2 regions of the Janthinobacterium sp. 1_2014MBL_MicDiv genome follow, and region 2 is predicted to be linked to the other one. Evidence: riboswitches for the same ligand, from Rfam matches in the RefSeq annotation. Region 2 holds a riboswitch; the other holds the start of a gene.
What was found. Region 2 has a riboswitch for thiamine pyrophosphate ahead of YQ44_RS07475 (TonB-dependent siderophore receptor). Riboswitches for the same ligand answer to the same signal wherever they lie in the genome.

Region 1 (8,727 bases), 2.8 Mb from region 2:
ACAGGAACATGAACGGCACGGCCGTCTCGCCGTGCAGGCGCTTGGCCAGCTCCAGGCCGGACATGCCCGGCATGTGGATGTCGAGCAAGGCCAGGTCGGGTTCGCGCTGCGCGATCAGCTGCAGCGCCACTTCGGCGGAATTGGCCAGGGCCGTCTCGTAACCGGCATGGCGCAGGACTTCGCCAAGGAATTCCAACAGGAGTTGGTCATCGTCAACGATCAGGATAAGGCGTTTCGCGGCGGCAGGCTGACTCATGGGCAAAGGAACCTCGGTAATGAATGATGCTCTTATTATATGCCGATTATGCGTGAAATCCGCCGCGCAAGACCTCCGCTTAACGCGCAAACAGCAGATTGAATTGCTGCACTGCAATATCCACCTCGTCCGCCTGGTCTCCGTTGCCAAATACGCTGCTGATCGCCGCCACCATGTCGGCGCCGCGCGCGACCAGCGGCGCCGCATTCGCCGGCGTCATGCCGCCGATCACCACGCACGGCAAGCTGATCTCGCGTTTCGTCTGCAGCACGATGTCCAGCGGCGTCGTCACCGGATACTGTTTCACCAGCGATGGATAGAAGCCGCCAAAGGCCACGTAACTGGCGCCGCCCGCCTGCGCCGCGTACGCCAGCGCCATGTCGCCATAGCAGGAAGCGCCGACGATCTTGTCCGTCCCCAGCCGCGCGCGCACCTGCGCGACGGGCGCATCCGTGCCACCCACGTGCACGCCGTCCGCGTCGAGCTCTTCGCACAGTTCGATGAAGTCATTGATGATGAAGGGCACGCCATACTTGCGGGCCAGCGCCAGCAAGGCGCCCGCCTGCTCGCGCCGTTGCGCCGCATCGGCGCTCTTGTGGCGGTATTGCAGCAGGGCCACGCCGCCCTGCAAGGCTTGCTCGCTTACGTCGAGCAGGCGGTCGGTGTCATCCCAGTTGGGAGTGACGAGATACAGTCCACGCATGATGTTTTCCTTAATCAGTCAGTCGTTGCGGCATGAATTGACCTGGCGCAATGGCATACGCGCCAGCCAGGGCCGCATGGCAATAAGTTTGCGCGCCATCAAGCGCCTGCGCGAGTGGCTGACCCGACGCCAGCCGCGCCGCGATGGCGGACGCCAGGGTGCAGCCGCTGCCGTGGAAGGCGCCGGGCAGGCGTGGCCAGCACCACTCGCGCTCCACGCCAGCGGCATCGCGCCAGCGGTTGATCACCTCGTCACCGGCGCCATGGCCGCCCGTCACCAGCACATGTTCGCAGCCTTGCGCGCGCAAGTTTTCCGCTCCGCCCAGGGCCACCGCCTCCGGCCCGTTCGGTACGATGACAGTAGTCACTGCCAGCAGGGGTGCCAGCGCCAGCACGGCATCGTCCAGGCTGAGCACGTCGCCATGGCCGCTGGCCAGCACGGGGTCGAGCACGACGGGCAGATTCGGCCGGGCCTGCCGCAATTGCCCGATCAAGTCGGCGATGACGGCCGCGTTTGCCGCGCTGCCGGGAATGCCGATTTTCACGGCGTGGATGGCGATCTTGTCGATCAACGCCTGCGCCTGCCGGCGCAGCAGCTCCGGCGCCACGGCTTGCACGCCAAACACGCGGTCGTTGTCCTGCACGGTCAGCGCCGTGACGACGGGCAAGGCATGCGCACCCTGCGCCGCGATGGCGAGAATATCGGCGGCGATGCCCGCGCCGCCGGAAGGATCGACGCCGGCAAACACCAGCACCGCCGGCAGCGTAGGCACCATCACGCCAGGCGGCCTGCCATCGGCGACGATGGCGAGGCGGCGAATTTGCGCGGCATGCGTCCCGCCAGGAACGCTTCGCGCCCGGCCCGCACGGCCAGCTTCATGGCGCGCGCCATGCGCACGGGGTCGCGCGCGCCCGCGATCGCCGTGTTCATCAACACGCCATCGCAGCCAAGCTCCATGGCGATCGCCGCATCCGACGCCGTGCCCACGCCCGCGTCCACCAGCACCGGCACTTTCGCCTGGTCGATGATCAGGGACAAGTTCCACGGATTCAAGATGCCCATGCCCGAGCCGATCAGGGACGCCAGCGGCATGACGGCCACGCAGCCGATGTCTTCCAGAATCTTCGCCTGGATCGGGTCGTCGCTGCAGTACACCATCACGTCGAAGCCATCCTTGACCAGCGCCTCGGCCGCGATCAGGGTTTCCGGCATGTGCGGGAACAGGGTCTTTTCGTCGCCCAGCACTTCCAGTTTCACCAGATTGCGCCCGCCCAGCAGTTCGCGCGCCAGCTGCAAGGTGTACACGGCATCCTTGGCGTTGTAGCAGCCGGCCGTGTTCGGGAGTATGGTGTACTGCTCGGGCGGCACGAAGTCGAGCAGGCTGGGCGCATTCGGATCTTGCCCGATATTCACGCGGCGGATCGCCACCGTGATGATCTGCGCCTCGGCCGCGTCCGTCGCTTCGCGCGTCTGCGGCAAGTCCTTGTACTTGCCGCTGCCCACCAGCAGGCGCGATTGATACTGTTTTCCTGCGATCGTCAGCAGGTCGTTGTTTGTTGCGGTATGCATATGCTGTTCCTTAAGTTTTTAAACGTCCGAAGAAAACCGTCGCGAGCGGCGATGATTTGTGGCCGAGACGCGCCACCGTGCCAGGGCACGGGCGCGCCGAGCCGGTGAGCATCGCAGGCCGCAAAGCGCGACGCGCAGCAGGTTTGCTTGGACATTTTTAGCCGCCGCCGATGGCGCGGACGATCTCCACCTGGTCCTGGGTTTCCAGGACCCTGTCCCGCCACGCCTTGCGCGGCACCACGCTGCGGTTGACGGCCAGCGCCAGCGCCTGGTTTTCCAGCGACAGCGCGGCGATCAGTTGATCCAGGGTTTGCCCGGGCGGCACCTGGTGCGGCGCGCCGTTGAGCATGATCGGTATCAATGCACTCATCACGCCTCCCTCAGACCTTGCGGTACAGCTCGGCGCCGTTCTTGATGAACTCGATGGCTTTCACTTCCATGCCCTGCTTCAGCGCCTTGTCTTCCGCAATGCCCATGCCGGCCGCGTATTCGCGCACTTCCTGCGTGATCTTCATCGAACAGAAGTGGGGGCCGCACATGGAGCAGAAATGCGCCACCTTGGCCGAATCCTTGGGCAAGGTTTCATCGTGGAATTCGCGCGCCTTGTCCGGGTCCAGGCCGATGTTGAACTGGTCGTCCCAGCGGAATTCGAAACGCGCCTTCGACAGCGCGTTGTCGCGGATCTGCGCGCCCGGGTGGCCCTTCGCCAGGTCGGCCGCATGCGCCGCGATCTTGTAGGTGATGATGCCGTCCTTGACGTCCGCCTTGTTCGGCAAGCCCAGGTGCTCCTTCGGCGTCACGTAGCACAGCATGGCCGTGCCGTACCAGCCGATCATGGCCGCGCCGATGCCCGAGGTGATGTGGTCGTAGCCGGGCGCGATGTCGGTCGTCAGCGGCCCCAGGGTGTAGAACGGCGCCTCGCCGCACTGCTCCAGCTGCAAGTCCATGTTTTCCTTTATCAATTGCATGGGCACGTGGCCCGGGCCTTCGATCATCACTTGCACGTCGTGCTTCCAGGCGATCTGCGTCAGCTCGCCCAGGGTCTTCAGCTCGCCCAGCTGCGCCTCGTCGTTGGCGTCGTAGATGGAGCCGGGACGCAGGCCGTCGCCCAGCGAGAACGAGACGTCATATGCCTTCATGATCTCGCAAATCTCTTCGAAATGCGTGTACAGGAACGATTCCTGGTGGTGGGCCAGGCACCATTTCGCCATGATGGAGCCGCCGCGCGAAACGATGCCCGTCAAGCGCTTGGCCGTCATCGGCACATAGCGCAGCAGCACGCCGGCGTGGATGGTGAAGTAGTCGACGCCCTGCTCGGCCTGCTCGATCAGGGTGTCGCGGAAAATTTCCCACGTTAAATCTTCTGCCTTGCCATTGACCTTTTCCAGCGCCTGGTAGATGGGCACGGTACCGATGGGCACGGGGCTGTTGCGCACGATCCATTCGCGCGTCTCGTGGATGTGCTTGCCAGTCGACAAGTCCATCACATTGTCGCCGCCCCAGCGGATGGCCCAGGTCATCTTTTCCACTTCCTCGCCGATGGACGACGTGACGGCCGAGTTGCCGATATTTGCGTTAATTTTCACCAGGAAATTGCGGCCGATGATCATCGGTTCGACTTCCGGGTGGTTGATGTTGGCAGGGATGATGGCGCGGCCGCGGGCGATTTCCTCGCGCACGAACTCGGGCGTGATTTCGGCCGGGATGCTGGCGCCAAACGACTGGCCAGGGTGCTGGCGGCCCATCATCTCGGCCATCCGCTCGCCCATGGGGCCGGAAGCCTTGAGCTCGCGCAAATACTCTTGCCGGCGCATGTTTTCGCGGATGGCGACGAATTCCATTTCCGGCGTGATGATGCCCTGGCGCGCGTAATGCATCTGCGTCACGTTCTTGCCGGCAATGGCGCGGCGCGGCTTGCGGTGCAGGTTGAAGCGCAGCTCGGCCAGTTTCGGGTCGGCCAGGCGGGCGATGCCGTAGTCGGAGGTGGGACCTGGCAATTCTTCCGTGTCGGCACGCTCGAGTATCCACGGCAGGCGCGGCGTATCGAGGCCCGAGCGGATGTCGATCTGCACGTCCGGGTCCGTGTACGGGCCGGACGTATCGTACACGTAGATCGGCGGATTCTTTTCGCCGCCGAACGACGCTTCCGTGTCGGACTGGCTGATGGCGCGCATGGGCACGCGGATGTCGGGGCGGCTGCCTTCGACATAAATCTTGCGCGAATTGGGCAGCGGCGCGATGGCGGCTTCGTCGACCGTGGCGGTGGCGGAAAGGAATTTCGGATTGGCGTTCATTTTGGCTCCTTGGCTAGACTGCAGCTAGACTATTTATAGCCTGGAGCCAGCTAAGGAGGTTCGGCTGCGCGCACGCGGAAAGGCGGGGTGCGTTCATCCTAAAGCTTCCCTTCGCTGGCATTATCCAGATCAGGTTCGGAGGGTATTTCTCACCCGCGCTTGCACCGTGTTTCCACAGCGAAAGGCAGGACCCCTAGCGTTTGCCGCCTTGCGGCAGCGAGCCAATTATACGCGGTTCGCGCCGCGTGGCCAGATGATTTCTTGCAGCTGTCGTCTTTGCGCATCGCTTGCCTTGCAAACGATGCGCGGACATTTATTTCTTCTTGCCCCAGCGCCAGCTGGTCGGTTCGCCTTTCAGCCAGCACACGCCGACGAGCGCGGCGGCGATGACGACTTCATAGACGATGTACGGCGCCAGCGATTCCTGCGGCGGGAACAGATAGGCGCCGCAGGCGAACAGCGCCAGCGCGCCGAGGAAGACCAGCCAGCCCTGCCAGGTGATGGGCATGCCCCAGCCCCAGCCATAGGTCTTGGCGGGGAACCAGTATTGCGGCGGTGTCGCCGGAGGCAGTTTGTCAGCCATGATGCTTTCCTTGTCGATGTGAATGGCAACAAGTATAAATCAGCCGCCCGCCAATCAGGCAGTGCGCAGGCGCGCCGTGACATCGAGGCCGATGCCGCGGTAGCCGATGAAGCGGCTGCCATTGTCGAACATCGGTTCGCCGCTGACCTGCAGGTACTGCGTGCTGCCGTCCGGGTTGGCGCGGCTGTAGATGAAGTCGAGGAACGGTTCGCGCGCGGCGATCTTGGCGTCGAGCAAGGCACGCTCGGCGGCGTTCCAGCGCTGCGGCTCGTCTTCGCTGCCGATGCCCAGCATCTCGGCCACGGGGCCGGAAAAGCGCGTCAAATTGCCCTGCGCATCCTGTTCCCAGTACCAGTCCGACGACAGTTCCGTGAAGCGCTGGAAGCGCGCTTCGCTTTCGCGCAGTTCGGCCGTGCGCGCTTCCACCATCTGTTCCAGCGACTTGCTGTAGTCGCCCAGCTTCTGGTACAGCAGGCGTACTTCCAGCATGTTGTGGATGCGCGTCTTGACTTCCACCAGGTCGAAGGGCTTGCTGACGAAATCCTTGGCGCCGGCCTGCAGCGCGCGCAGCTTGTGGCCAGGCTGGGCCGTGATCACCAGCACGGGCAGGTAACTGCCTGCCTCGATGTCGCGCAAGCCTTCCATCACCTCGAAGCCATCCATTTCCGGCATCTGCAAGTCGAGCAGGATCAAATCGTAGCGGTGCTGCTGGTGCAGCGCGCGCACGGCTTGCGGGTCCATGGTGGACGTGATGCGCGTGTAGCCGGCATTGCGCAGCACCTGTTCCAGCAGCATGACGTTGGCCTCCTGGTCATCGACGATGAGGATGCTGGCGTTCAGAATCTCGGTGGCTTGAAGCATGGCGGTATTCCTAAAAATAAATGCTGAATTAGCGTACTGCGTGAGTGTCGTCGGCCAGGCCGTGCGCTGCCGCATGGTGCAGGGCCACGTCGAGCGCATCCATGAATTCGACGACCTTGATCGGCTTGGTCAGATAGCGGAAGAAGCCAGCTTCCAGGCCTTTTTCGATGTCGCGCGGCACGGCGTTGGCCGACAGCGCCATCACGGGAATGTGGCTGGTCAGCGGATCGTCGTGCAGGATATGCAGCGCGCCATAGCCGCTGATGCCGGGCAGGTTGATATCCATCAAGATCACATCGGGCTGGTAGGTGCGCGCCAGGTCGATGCCCAGGTGCGCATCGATGGCCGTCAGCAGCTTCAGGTCGCTGCGGCGGGCGATCAATTGCTCCACCAGCGCCAGGTTGGCGGGATTGTCTTCCACGTACAGCAAGGTGCGCTGGCTTTCCTGCGGCTCTTGCACCTGCGGCAACGCATCGCCGTCGCCCAGCACCAGTGACGGTGCAGTGCTGGCGGCCAGCTCGAACCAGAAGGTGGTGCCCACGCCGACGGTGCTGTCGACGCCGATGGCGCCGCCCATCAGTTCGACCAGCTGCTTGGTAACGACGAGGCCGATACCCGTGCCCTCTTCCGTGCTGTTTTCCTGCCCCAGGCGGTTGAACGGCTGGAACAGCTGCGCCACCTGGCCCGCATCGAGGCCGGCGCCGCTGTCACGCACGCTGACCCTCACCTTGTCGCCATTCCGGCTGCATTCGACGGTGACGGTGCCGCCGGAATGGTTGTACTTGATGGCGTTCGACAGCAGGTTGACCATCACCTGTTTCACGCGCGTGCGGTCCGCATGCACGTAGAAGGCCTGGCCACAGCGGGGAAACTGCATGCGGATGCCGCGCTTTTCCGCCTGCGGCGCGATCATCGCCTGGCAATCCTGCAGCACGTCGAGCAAGGACATCGCTTCCTGCGACAGGGTGACCTTGCCCGATTCGATCATGGCCAGGTCGAGGATTTCATTGATCAAGCGCAAGAGATACCAGCCGCCCTTGAGGATCTGTTCGATCGAGCGCTGCTGCGGCACCGTGGGCGGCGGCACGTCGGACGCCATCAGCTGCGCAAAGCCCAGCACGGCGTTCAGCGGCGTGCGCAATTCATGGCTCATGCTCGACAGGAATTCCGACTTGGCGCGGTTGGCCTTTTCCGCCACCTGGCGCGCCTTTTTCAGCTCGGCATTGTTGCTCTCGACCAGCGAGCGCGTGTACGCCTGCTGCTCCTGCAGGCGCTGGTCCAGCAGCGCCTGTTCCGCCTCGACCTGCTTGCGCGCCGTGTTGTCCGTGCCGATCAGCAGATAGCCGATGACCTTGCTTTGCGCGTCGCGCAGGGCCGTCACGGAGACGATGGCGGGAAAGCGGCTGCCATCCTTGCGGATATACGTGAGCTCGTAGATATCCTCGATGCCGCGCGTGGCCTTGAACACCAGCGCTTCCACGCCGGGCGTGATGCGCGTATCGAGTTCGGCGCTGAGGGCGGCAGCGCGCGCGACGATTTCTTGTGCATCGGAAATACCGGCCGGCGTCAGCTTGTCGACCACCTCGCCGGCTGCGTAGCCGAGCATGCGTTCGGCGCCCACATTGAAAATCTGGATCACGCCCTGCGCATCGGTGGCGATGCACGAGAAGTTGGCGCTGTTGAAAATCGCGTCCTGCAAGGCGCCCGCCTTGAGCAGCTGGCGCGGCAGGCTGGCCGCCACCGTGCGCCGGTACAGCGCCGCCAGCAGCATCAGCAGCAGGAACACCAGCGCGTCGATCACGCACGCCGTCTCGAACGGGGCGCGCCAGGCCAGCACGCCGACGGCCAGCAGCACGATGGCGCTGAACGAAAACGCCAGCGCCATGGGCCAGCGCGATGGGGCGCGGGAGGGGAGTTTATCAACTGTGTGCATGGAATGGCCTGGCTGTAACGACAATGAAAGAGGGGACGGGGAAACTCAGTGGCCCTGGCGCTGGCGCACGTCCGACAACAGGCGCGCGAATTCCTTCTTCACCACGCCATAGCATTCGCACACATGGCCTTCGAGGCCGGCGCGGTCCTGCACCGTGATATGCCCGCGCCGATAGCTGATGAAGCCGCGCGCCTGCAGGCGGCCCGCCGCTTCCGTCACGCCTTCGCGGCGCACGCCCAGCATGTTGGCAATCAATTCCTGCGTCATCGTCAGCTCGCGGCCCGGCAGGCGGTCCATGGTCAGCAGCAGCCAGCGGCACAGCTGCTGTTCCACCGTATGGTGGCGGTTGCACACGGCCGTCTGCGACATTTGCGTGATCAGCGCCTGCGTATAGCGCAGCAGCAAACGCATGACGGGGCCGGCGCGGTCGAATTCCTCCATCAGCAGATGCGCCTTCAGGCGATAGCCGACGCCGCCCGTCTGCACGACGGCGCGGCTCGGCGTGGAATTGCCGCCCATGAACAGCGA
Region 2 (8,727 bases):
TCGCTGGCGAGGCATGATGAAGCTTGTTCCCGATATCAGCCTGGCACGGCTGAAAAGCGGCCTGTTCTGGCGCACCTTTTTGCTGCTGGGTACGTTGACCACCGTCAGCATGATCGCCTGGATCGGCATGATTTCCGTCATCCAGCGCGAGCCGCAGGCGCAGCAGATTTCCGCCCAGGTCATTTCCGTCGTCACCATCACGCATGCGGCCCTGACGCACTCGGCGCCCGAGCTGCGGCGCGAACTGCTGTTCGACCTCGTCAGCAACGAAGGCATCCGCATCTTCCCGCTGGAAGAGGATGACCGCATCGAGCCGCCGCCCGACAATTACCTGATGCCCGACATCGAGGCGCTGGTGAAGGCCAAGCTGGGCGAGGACACGCGCTTTTCCGCGCGCGTCAACGGCGTGGCCGGCTTCTGGGTCAGCTTCAAGATCGACGACGACGAATACTGGCTGATGCTCGAGCGCGAGCGCCTGCGCGGCCTGACGGGCTTCCAGTGGCTGGGCTGGGCCAGTCTCGTATCCTTGCTGTCCGTGCTGGGCGCGGCCATCATTTCCAGCCTGATCAATCTGCCGCTGTCGCGTTTGACGGCGGCCGCGCGCGATATCGCCAAGGGCAAGCAGCCGGCGCCGCTGCCGGAAAAAGGCCCGATCGAGATCATCGAGGCGAACCGCAGCTTCAACCAGATGGTCGACGACCTGCAGCAGGTGGAATCGGACCGCGCCGTGATCCTGGCCGGCATCTCGCACGATTTGCGCACGCCGCTGGCGCGCATGCAGCTGGAAGTGGAAATGGCGAACCTGTCGGACGAGGCGCGCGAAGGCATCCAGTCCGATATCGGGCAGATGGACGCCATCATCGGCCAGTTCCTCGACTACGCCAGGCCGACGGAAGCGTCGAGTTTTACGAATGTGGACTTGAGCGGCTTGCTCAGCGACATGGCGCGCGAAGCGATGCGCCTGCCCGACGTGAAGATCAATGCGACGATCGCCGATGGCGCGCAGGCGATGGGCAATGCCACGGACCTGCGCCGCGTGCTGAACAACCTGATCGAGAATGCGCGCCGCTATGGCAAGACGCCGGGCAGCGACGTGACGGAAATCGACATCGCCTGCCAGGTGCGCACCAGCCATGGCGCGAAAAAAGTCATCATCGAAGTGCAGGACCATGGCACCGGCGTGCCGGCGGAAAAGATCGAGCAGCTGCTGAAACCCTTCACCCGCCTCGACACGGCGCGCGGCCAGGCAAACGGTGCCGGGCTGGGCCTGGCCATCGTCGACCGCGTGCTGCTGCGCCACGGCGCCGAACTGCAGGTGCGCAACCGCGAAGGCGGCGGCCTGGCGTTTCAGATCAGCTTGCCGGCGGTATAAGCGGCGTAGGTCGGATCGGCGAGGTCTTGCCTCGCGTAATCCGACAACATTGTTGGCTATTCCTGTCGGATTGCGCGCCAGGCGCCAATCCGCCTACGCTGCCGGCTCCGGCGTCTCCGCCGCCCGACAACGGTCAAGCGGACGCCTGCTCCTGCGCCAGCAATTTATTCATCAACAATTCCGTGGCCCCGTAACCGTACAGGGAATCGCTTTCCATGCCCGGCGTATCGAAGGGTATCGATTCCTCGCGGTCCAGCTTGGCCGGATCGGCGTCCGCATAGCTGGCGCGCCACGCGCGCTGCAGCGATTCGTTACGGCGGATAAACGCCGGCATGGGCCAGGCGGCGCGGTTCCAATGGCGGCTGTCGCCCAGCAGGGGCCAGCGTTCGTTGAGCAGGGCCATGTCGCCCGTGCGCAGGCGGCGCACGGCCTGCTCCGGCTGCAAGGCTTCCAGTTCATCCAGCGCGGGCAGGCTGTCGCGCTTCGGCCCGAACATATACGCCAGCATGATGCGTCCGGCAGGCGCCGTGCGCGCCACCACGCCGACGGCATAGCCGCCGCCCGGCAAGGGCACGGCAAACCAGCTGCCTTCTCGGTATGGTAATGACTTCATATAAAACCCTCAGGAAGACGCCGGGCAACGGCGACTGCGCGGCGCGATTTGCGGCCTCCGGTGCTCGCTGTACCTCAGTACAGTTCCGCTCCTCGGCCACAACGCGCATCCGCTCGCAACGCCGCTCGCCGACGTTAAATTCAATTAGGGCCACAGTCTACGCGAAGCAAGGCCGGTGTGGCGCATGGTACGCCACGGCAACAAACCAATAGTTACGATACTTTTTCATCATAATGATACTGGGCCACGATGGGGCCCGCCTTGAACAGCGCTTCCTTCATTTCCTTGTCCAGGCGCGCGTCGCGGCGGCGCATCCATTCGAGCAGCATGGCGACTTCCTTGCGGCTGGTATCGCCCGCATGCGCGAGCACGCGGCGCAGTTCCGGGTCGGTGCACGCCTCGAAGCGCTGGCTGTTCAGGTCCAGCGCTTGCAGCGCGGCGATGGCGGCGCCGATGGCGCGGTGCATGTCGAGCGCGGTGGCGGGCAAATCGGATTCTTCCAGTGGGACGGTGGTCATGCGGCTTCCTTTTCGCGTAGTGGGTGATATGGCCTGCGCTGCATTCTCCGCCGCGCGGGCGAAAAGCTCAAGCGCCCACGACACGTTTCGCCCCGTTCGGCCATAATCATGGCTCGGCATTAGCCTACACATCGCAGCGGGAGCCCCATGTTCAATTTCGATTTCTACAATCCGACGCAAATCCTCTTCGGCCAGGGCCAGATCGCCGCCATCACGGCGCTGATCCCGCCGCAGGCGAGGGTGCTGATGACGTATGGCGGCGGCAGCATCAAGCAGAACGGCGTCTACGATGAGGTGCGCGCGGCGCTGGCCGGCCACACGGTGCTGGAATTTGCCGGCATCGAACCGAATCCCAGCTATGAAACCCTGATGCAGGCCGTGGCCCTCGTGAAAAGCGAGCGCATCGATTTCCTGCTGGCCGTCGGCGGCGGTTCCGTGGTCGACGGCACCAAGTTCATCGCCGCGGCCGCGCTGCATGAAGGCGAGGCCTGGGACATCCTGGCGAAAGGCGGCAAGATCGTCGACGCCGCCCTGCCCTTCGGCACCGTGCTGACCCTGCCGGCCACGGGTTCCGAAATGAATGGCTCGGCCGTGATCACGCGCAAGGCCACGCAGGAAAAGCGCTCGTTCATGAGCCGCAAGGTCTATCCTAAATTCTCGGTGCTGGATCCCACGAAGACGTTCACCCTGCCGCTGCGCCAGGTGGGCAATGGCGTCGTCGATGCCTTCGCGCATGTGATGGAGCAATACCTGACCTACCCCGTCAACGCGTCCGTGCAAGACCGCTTCGCCGAAGGCATCCTGCTGACCCTGATCGAGGAAGGCCCGAAGGCCCTGTCCCACCCGGACGACTACGACGTGCGCGCCAACGTGATGTGGAGCGCCACCCTGGCCTTGAATGGCCTGATCGGCGTGGGCGTGCCGCAGGACTGGTCCACGCACGCCATCGGCCATGAATTGACGGCCCTGTACGAGCTCGATCACGCGCAGACGCTGGCCATCATCCTGCCCAGCATGTTGCGCGTGCGCAAGCAGGCCAAGCGCGCCAAGCTGCTGCAGTACGCGGCCCGCGTGTGGGGCCTCGACGGCGGCGACGAGGATGGCCGCATCGAGGCGGCCATCGCGCGCACGGAATTCTTCTTCCGCCACATGGGCGTCAAGACGCGCCTGGCCGACTATGGCCTGAACCATGCCAGCGTGGACGCCGTCGTGGCGGCACTGGAAGCGCACGGCATGACGGCGCTGGGCGAGCAGCGCGAAGTGACGCCCGCCGTCAGCCGCAAGGTGCTGGAGCTGAGCCTGTAGCCTGGTTTTAGAATCTGCCCACACTGTTGTAAAACGGTCAGCCAGCGGGACAGCGGGCCGTGGTTCATGCTAAGCTGTCGTTTCGCTAGGGGTCCTGGAGTCGTTATCCGGGTGAGAGATACCCTTCGTACCTGATCTGGATAATGCCAGCGAAGGAAAGCGCAAAGTACCTCCCTCCTTTGATAGCTCCTGCGTTGGCGCCAGCCGAACAAGCAGCCTGCCGTGCTCTTTCCCAGAGACGGCTTGAACCACGAGCAATCTATGTCCACACCGAATTTATCTGCGCATTTTTCACGTCCTGTACTGACCCTGGCCATCCTGCACGCGTTTGCCGCGCCCGCCCTGGCCGTCAATGACACCGCCGAAGCCGATGCGCAAAGCATGACCGAAGTCATCGTCACGGCCAGCAAGGCGCCGGCCGCCAAGCGCGCCTCCGTGGGCGGCTTTTCCGACGCGCCGCTGCTGCAGACGCCGGCCAGCGTCACCGTCATCGGGCAAAAAGAATTGCAGGACCTGCAGATCCGCAATCTCAGCGATGCCGTCAAGCTCGACGCCAGCATCAACGATTCCTACAACGCCGTCGGCTATGCGGAACAGTTTACGATACGCGGCTTCAAGCTCGACACCAATTCCAGCTACCGCAAGGATGGCGTCGCCATTCCCGGCGACACGCAAATTCCGCTGGAAAACAAGGAACGCATCGAAGTGCTGAAGGGCCTGGCAGGCTTGCAGGCAGGCATGGCCGCGCCGGGCGGCGTGATCGACTTCATCGTCAAGCGCCCGACGAATGCGCCGCTGCGCACGGTCACGCTGGAAGCGCGCGAACGGGGCACGCTGTACGGCGCCGTCGACGTGGGCGGACGCCTGGAAGACACGCGCTTCGGCTACCGCGTCAACGTGGCGGCCGAGCGCCTGCGCTCCTACATCAAGGGCGCCGACGGCAACCGCAAATTCATTTCCGGCGCCTTCGACTGGCAAATCTCGCCGCAGGCGCTGCTGCAACTGGACGCCGACTACCAGGACAAGGCGCAAGTGACGGCGCCCGGCTTCCAGCTGCTGAGCAACGGCCGCCTGCCGTCGAACGTCAGCGCCGACACCATGCTCAACAAGCAGCCGTGGACGCACCCGGTGGAAACCGTCACCAGCAACGTCGGCCTGCGCTTCCAGTACGCGTTCAACGACGACTGGCATGCCACCGTCTCCGCCAACCAGCACTCGTTCAAGCGCGACGACTATACGGCCTACCCGTACGGCTGCAGCCCGGAAGGCTGGGACCCCGTGTTCTGCAGCAACGGCGACTTCTCCGTCTGGGATTTCCGCAGCCTGGGCGAGACGAAAAAGCCGCTGAGCGCGCAAGCCATGATCCAGGGCAAGTTCGCCACGGGCAGCCTGCGCCATGAATTCACGGCCGGCGTGTCGTATTTCAACCGCAAGGACCGTGCCGGCAAATACGTGTACGACGAAGTGGGCATCAGCAATATCTACCGTCCCGTCATCGTCGCCCCGTCCGACGGCGTCACGGGCCCCGTGCGCCTGGTGCGCAACGACAAGGAAAAATCCGTCTTCGTGCAGGACATCGTCAGCCTGGCGCCGAACTGGAAACTGCATGGCGGCTTGCGCCACATCGATGTCGATGGCTACCAGTATGTATTGAAGGCCGACAAGGAAATCCGCGCCAAGCACGACTTCCTGCTGCCGAACGTGGCGCTGGTGTACAACCCGCAAGACAATATCGCCGTGTATGCGTCCTACTCTCAGGGCATGGAACACGGCGGCACGGCCGACCGCTATGCGGAAAACGCCAACGTGGAACTGACGCCGAGCCGCTCGAAGCAGATCGAGTTCGGCGTGAAGATGGACGTGACGCCGGACTTCATGGTGGCCGCCAGCCTGTTCCAGATCCGCAAGGGCCTGGAATTCAACCAATACCTCGACAGCAGCAAAACCGCGTACAACTTCGTGCGTGCCGGCCAGGCCCAGCACCGTGGCCTGGAACTGTCGGCCCAGGGCAAGGCATCCGCCAACCTGCAGCTGGGCGCGTCCCTGACGGCCCTGAACAGCCAGCAGTCGGACACGGGCAATGCGGACCTGGACGGCAAGCGCGTGCCCAACGTGCCGGCCCTGAAGGCGGCCGTGCGCGCCGACTACGCCGTGCCGCAAGTGGCGGGCCTGAACGTCAATGGCAGCTGGGAATATGCGGGCAGGAAAGCCTTTGAGTACAGCAACACCACCTTCGTGCCGTCGTACAGCGTGTTCAACGTGGGCGCCGCCTACGCCACGCGCCTGGCCGGCACGCCCGCCGTGCTGCGCGCCAGCGTCAACAACCTGACGGACAAGTTCTACTGGCGCGACGTGACGCCGGAAGCGGGCGGCTACCTGTTCCCGGGCGCCAGCCGGACATTGAAGGTGTCGGCGCAGTTCGACTTTTAATTGAGGGGAATGGCAGGCGCTGCAACGAGCGCCTGCTGCAGCAAGGGTGCCGCCTGTGCCAGGCGCGCATCCAGGCTGTCATGCAGCACATGGTAGGCGATGCCGCGTGCGTCGAGTTCCTCGAGCAGCAAGCGGTAGATCAGCTGGCGCACGGCTTCCGACTCGCGCTGCAAGCCGTCGGCCACCCACGGGCTGTCGGGCGCCGTGACCAGGGTCAGGCCATAGTGGTAGTCGTCGGCCAGGGCGGCCAGCGGCGCATCGATGCCATGGAAGTAATGGCGGCTGTAGACGGCCGTCATCAGCGGCGTCGTGTCGCAAAATAAAAATTGCCGCGCCTGCGCGGCGGCCGCGTTTTCCCGCTCCAGCTGCATGCGGGCGATGCCATACTGGTCGGATGCCACGGGCACCCTGCCTTGCGTTTCCACAAACTCACGCAGGTATTCCGGCACCCACACGCTGCCATAACGCTCGGCCAGGGCGGCCGCCAGGGTCGACTTGCCCGACGATTCCGCGCCCAGGATGGCCACGCGCACGCAACGCCCGGTCACTTGAGGACCATGGCGTCTGGCGCGGCCGGCGCCGCCTTGCGCCACGCCAGCAGGCCGATGATGGCCATCACGACAAAGAACGCATACAGCACGGCCGTCAGGGTCAGGCCCTTGTGCAGGTACAGCCACACATACAGCACGTCGACGATGATCCAGGCGACCCAGTTTTCCAGTTTCTTGCGCGACAGCAGGAATTGACCGACCAGGCTGCCCGCCGTCAGAAAGCCGTCCGCGTGGGGCACGTCCGTGTCCGTCGTCGTCAGCAGCCAGGAAATGAGCAGGAAGCCGACCAGCCAGCCGACGGCGCAGGCTAGCCAGCCACGGCCATTCAGGCGCGTCACGGGCAGGGTCTTGCCGCCGCTGGCCGGGTGCAGCCACTGGTACCAGCCCCAGAACGAGACGGTGATGAACAGCAGCTGCAAGGCCATGTCGCCATACAGGCGCGACTCGAAAAACACGAAACCGTAGGCGGCCGAGGAAATGATGGCGAACAGCCACGCCCAGTGGTTCTGGCGGATGTTCAGCGCAACGGTTGTCAATGCCAGGACAAAGGAAATCAGTTCAAGCGGCGTGGTGGCAAAACCCAGCAGGAGAAGCGTATCGTTCATGGGAATCGTGATGAGGCTGGTGGCGCAGTATGCAATACCGGGCATGAATAAGCAAGATTGCCCCTGCCGTCCGCCGCCAGTCCCCGCTCAGACGAAGCCCATCCTGGCCGTGCGCGCCAGCGAACGCCGCACGATCAGCTTGTGAAACGGGCGGATCAGCAGGATGTACGCGCGCCCCACCCGGTTATGGCAGTGCACGACGCTGGCCAGGGTCACGCTGCCATGCCGCCCCGCCTCCCTGTTGCGCAGCACCGACAAACGGAAATCGAGGTGGCTGTCATCCTCGCCCACGATGATCTCGTCGTCGCTGACGGCAAAGATGCGGAAGATGCCGATGCGTTTGCCTGGCTTCGCTTCCATCTGCTTCGCCGTCTTGATGCCGAACAGCGCCACGATGGCGTCGCGCAGCACCATCAGCTTTTGCGCCCAGCCCGGCTGGCTGCCCAGCAGCATGCGCGCCAGGCTTTCCATGTCCAGCTCCCGCGCGCGCGCGTTCGGCAAATCGACGGCATACGCGTCGGCCAGGTGGCTGCCCGGGTACAGGGGGGCGATGCCGGCGCCGGTCGGCAGGGCCACGGTGCGGACGGCGATGTGCATCTCTTGCATGCGATCTCCATGTTTTCAGTGATAACATGAACATCATACACGACAATGTGAACAGCGATAACATGCAATGGAAACAGCGATGAGCAACACCAGTACTTACCATCACGGCAACCTGCGCGACACCCTGGTCGCCGCCACCATCGCCCAGCTGGCGCAGCAGAGCGACGCCGCCCTGTCGCTGCGCGAACTGGCGCGCACGGTAGGCGTGTCGATCGCCGCCGTGTACCGCCACTTCCCCAGCAAGGAAGCCCTGCTGGCCGAGGTGGCGGCGGCCGGCTTCGCCAGCCTGATCGCCACATGGGAGGCCGAATTGCCGCCGCCGGGCAGCCTGCCCGCCGAACAGCGCTTTCAGCTGCTGGGCCAGCAATACATCGAATTCGCCCTGGCCGCGCCCGCCCACTACCGGCTGATGTTCGAACACCAGGACGTGCGCCAGTTCCCCGCCCTGCAGGAGGCGGCGCAGGCGTGTTTCCAGTACGTGCTGCAGACGGCGGGCGCGGCCGTGCGCGAGGCGGGCCTCGATGCGCGCTGGGACAAGGCCGCCGCCAGCGCCGGCTGGTCGCTGGGCCACGGCTACGTGATGCTGCTCCTGAGCGGCCGCCTGGCCATGACGGACGGCGGCGACGATCTGTCGCCGGCCATGGTGCCGCGCTTCTTTCAGTTGCCGGTGGAAGCGTTGCGGCCCGCGCAGCCGCAAGCGGGAGAACAACAATAGCAATGATGACAG

Region 1: linked by a shared signal. The riboswitch ahead of thiC (phosphomethylpyrimidine synthase ThiC) and the one ahead of YQ44_RS07475 (TonB-dependent siderophore receptor) in region 2 are both predicted to bind thiamine pyrophosphate.

What each region holds. Positions count from the first base shown of each region.
Region 1 is NZ_CP011319.1:5,335,902-5,344,628, forward strand. It holds gene YQ44_RS23050 (ANTAR domain-containing response regulator) at 1-256, opposite strand, end outside; gene thiE (thiamine phosphate synthase) at 336-959, opposite strand; gene YQ44_RS23060 (hydroxymethylpyrimidine/phosphomethylpyrimidine kinase) at 970-1,734, opposite strand; gene YQ44_RS23065 (thiazole synthase) at 1,734-2,528, opposite strand; gene thiS (sulfur carrier protein ThiS) at 2,686-2,889, opposite strand; gene thiC (phosphomethylpyrimidine synthase ThiC) at 2,909-4,822, opposite strand; TPP riboswitch at 4,912-5,027, opposite strand; gene YQ44_RS23080 (hypothetical protein) at 5,136-5,405, opposite strand; gene YQ44_RS23085 (response regulator) at 5,460-6,266, opposite strand; gene YQ44_RS23090 (hybrid sensor histidine kinase/response regulator) at 6,295-8,199, opposite strand; gene YQ44_RS23095 (Crp/Fnr family transcriptional regulator) at 8,245-8,727, opposite strand, start outside.
Region 2 is NZ_CP011319.1:1,677,618-1,686,344, reverse strand. It holds gene YQ44_RS07495 (sensor histidine kinase) at 14-1,372, shown strand; gene YQ44_RS07490 (Imm26 family immunity protein) at 1,506-1,985, opposite strand; gene YQ44_RS07485 (ferritin family protein) at 2,198-2,503, opposite strand; gene YQ44_RS07480 (iron-containing alcohol dehydrogenase) at 2,651-3,808, shown strand; TPP riboswitch at 3,886-3,983, shown strand; gene YQ44_RS07475 (TonB-dependent siderophore receptor) at 4,070-6,238, shown strand; gene YQ44_RS07470 (AAA family ATPase) at 6,235-6,786, opposite strand; gene pnuC (nicotinamide riboside transporter PnuC) at 6,783-7,394, opposite strand; gene YQ44_RS07460 (DUF2867 domain-containing protein) at 7,482-8,000, opposite strand; gene YQ44_RS07455 (TetR/AcrR family transcriptional regulator) at 8,080-8,715, shown strand.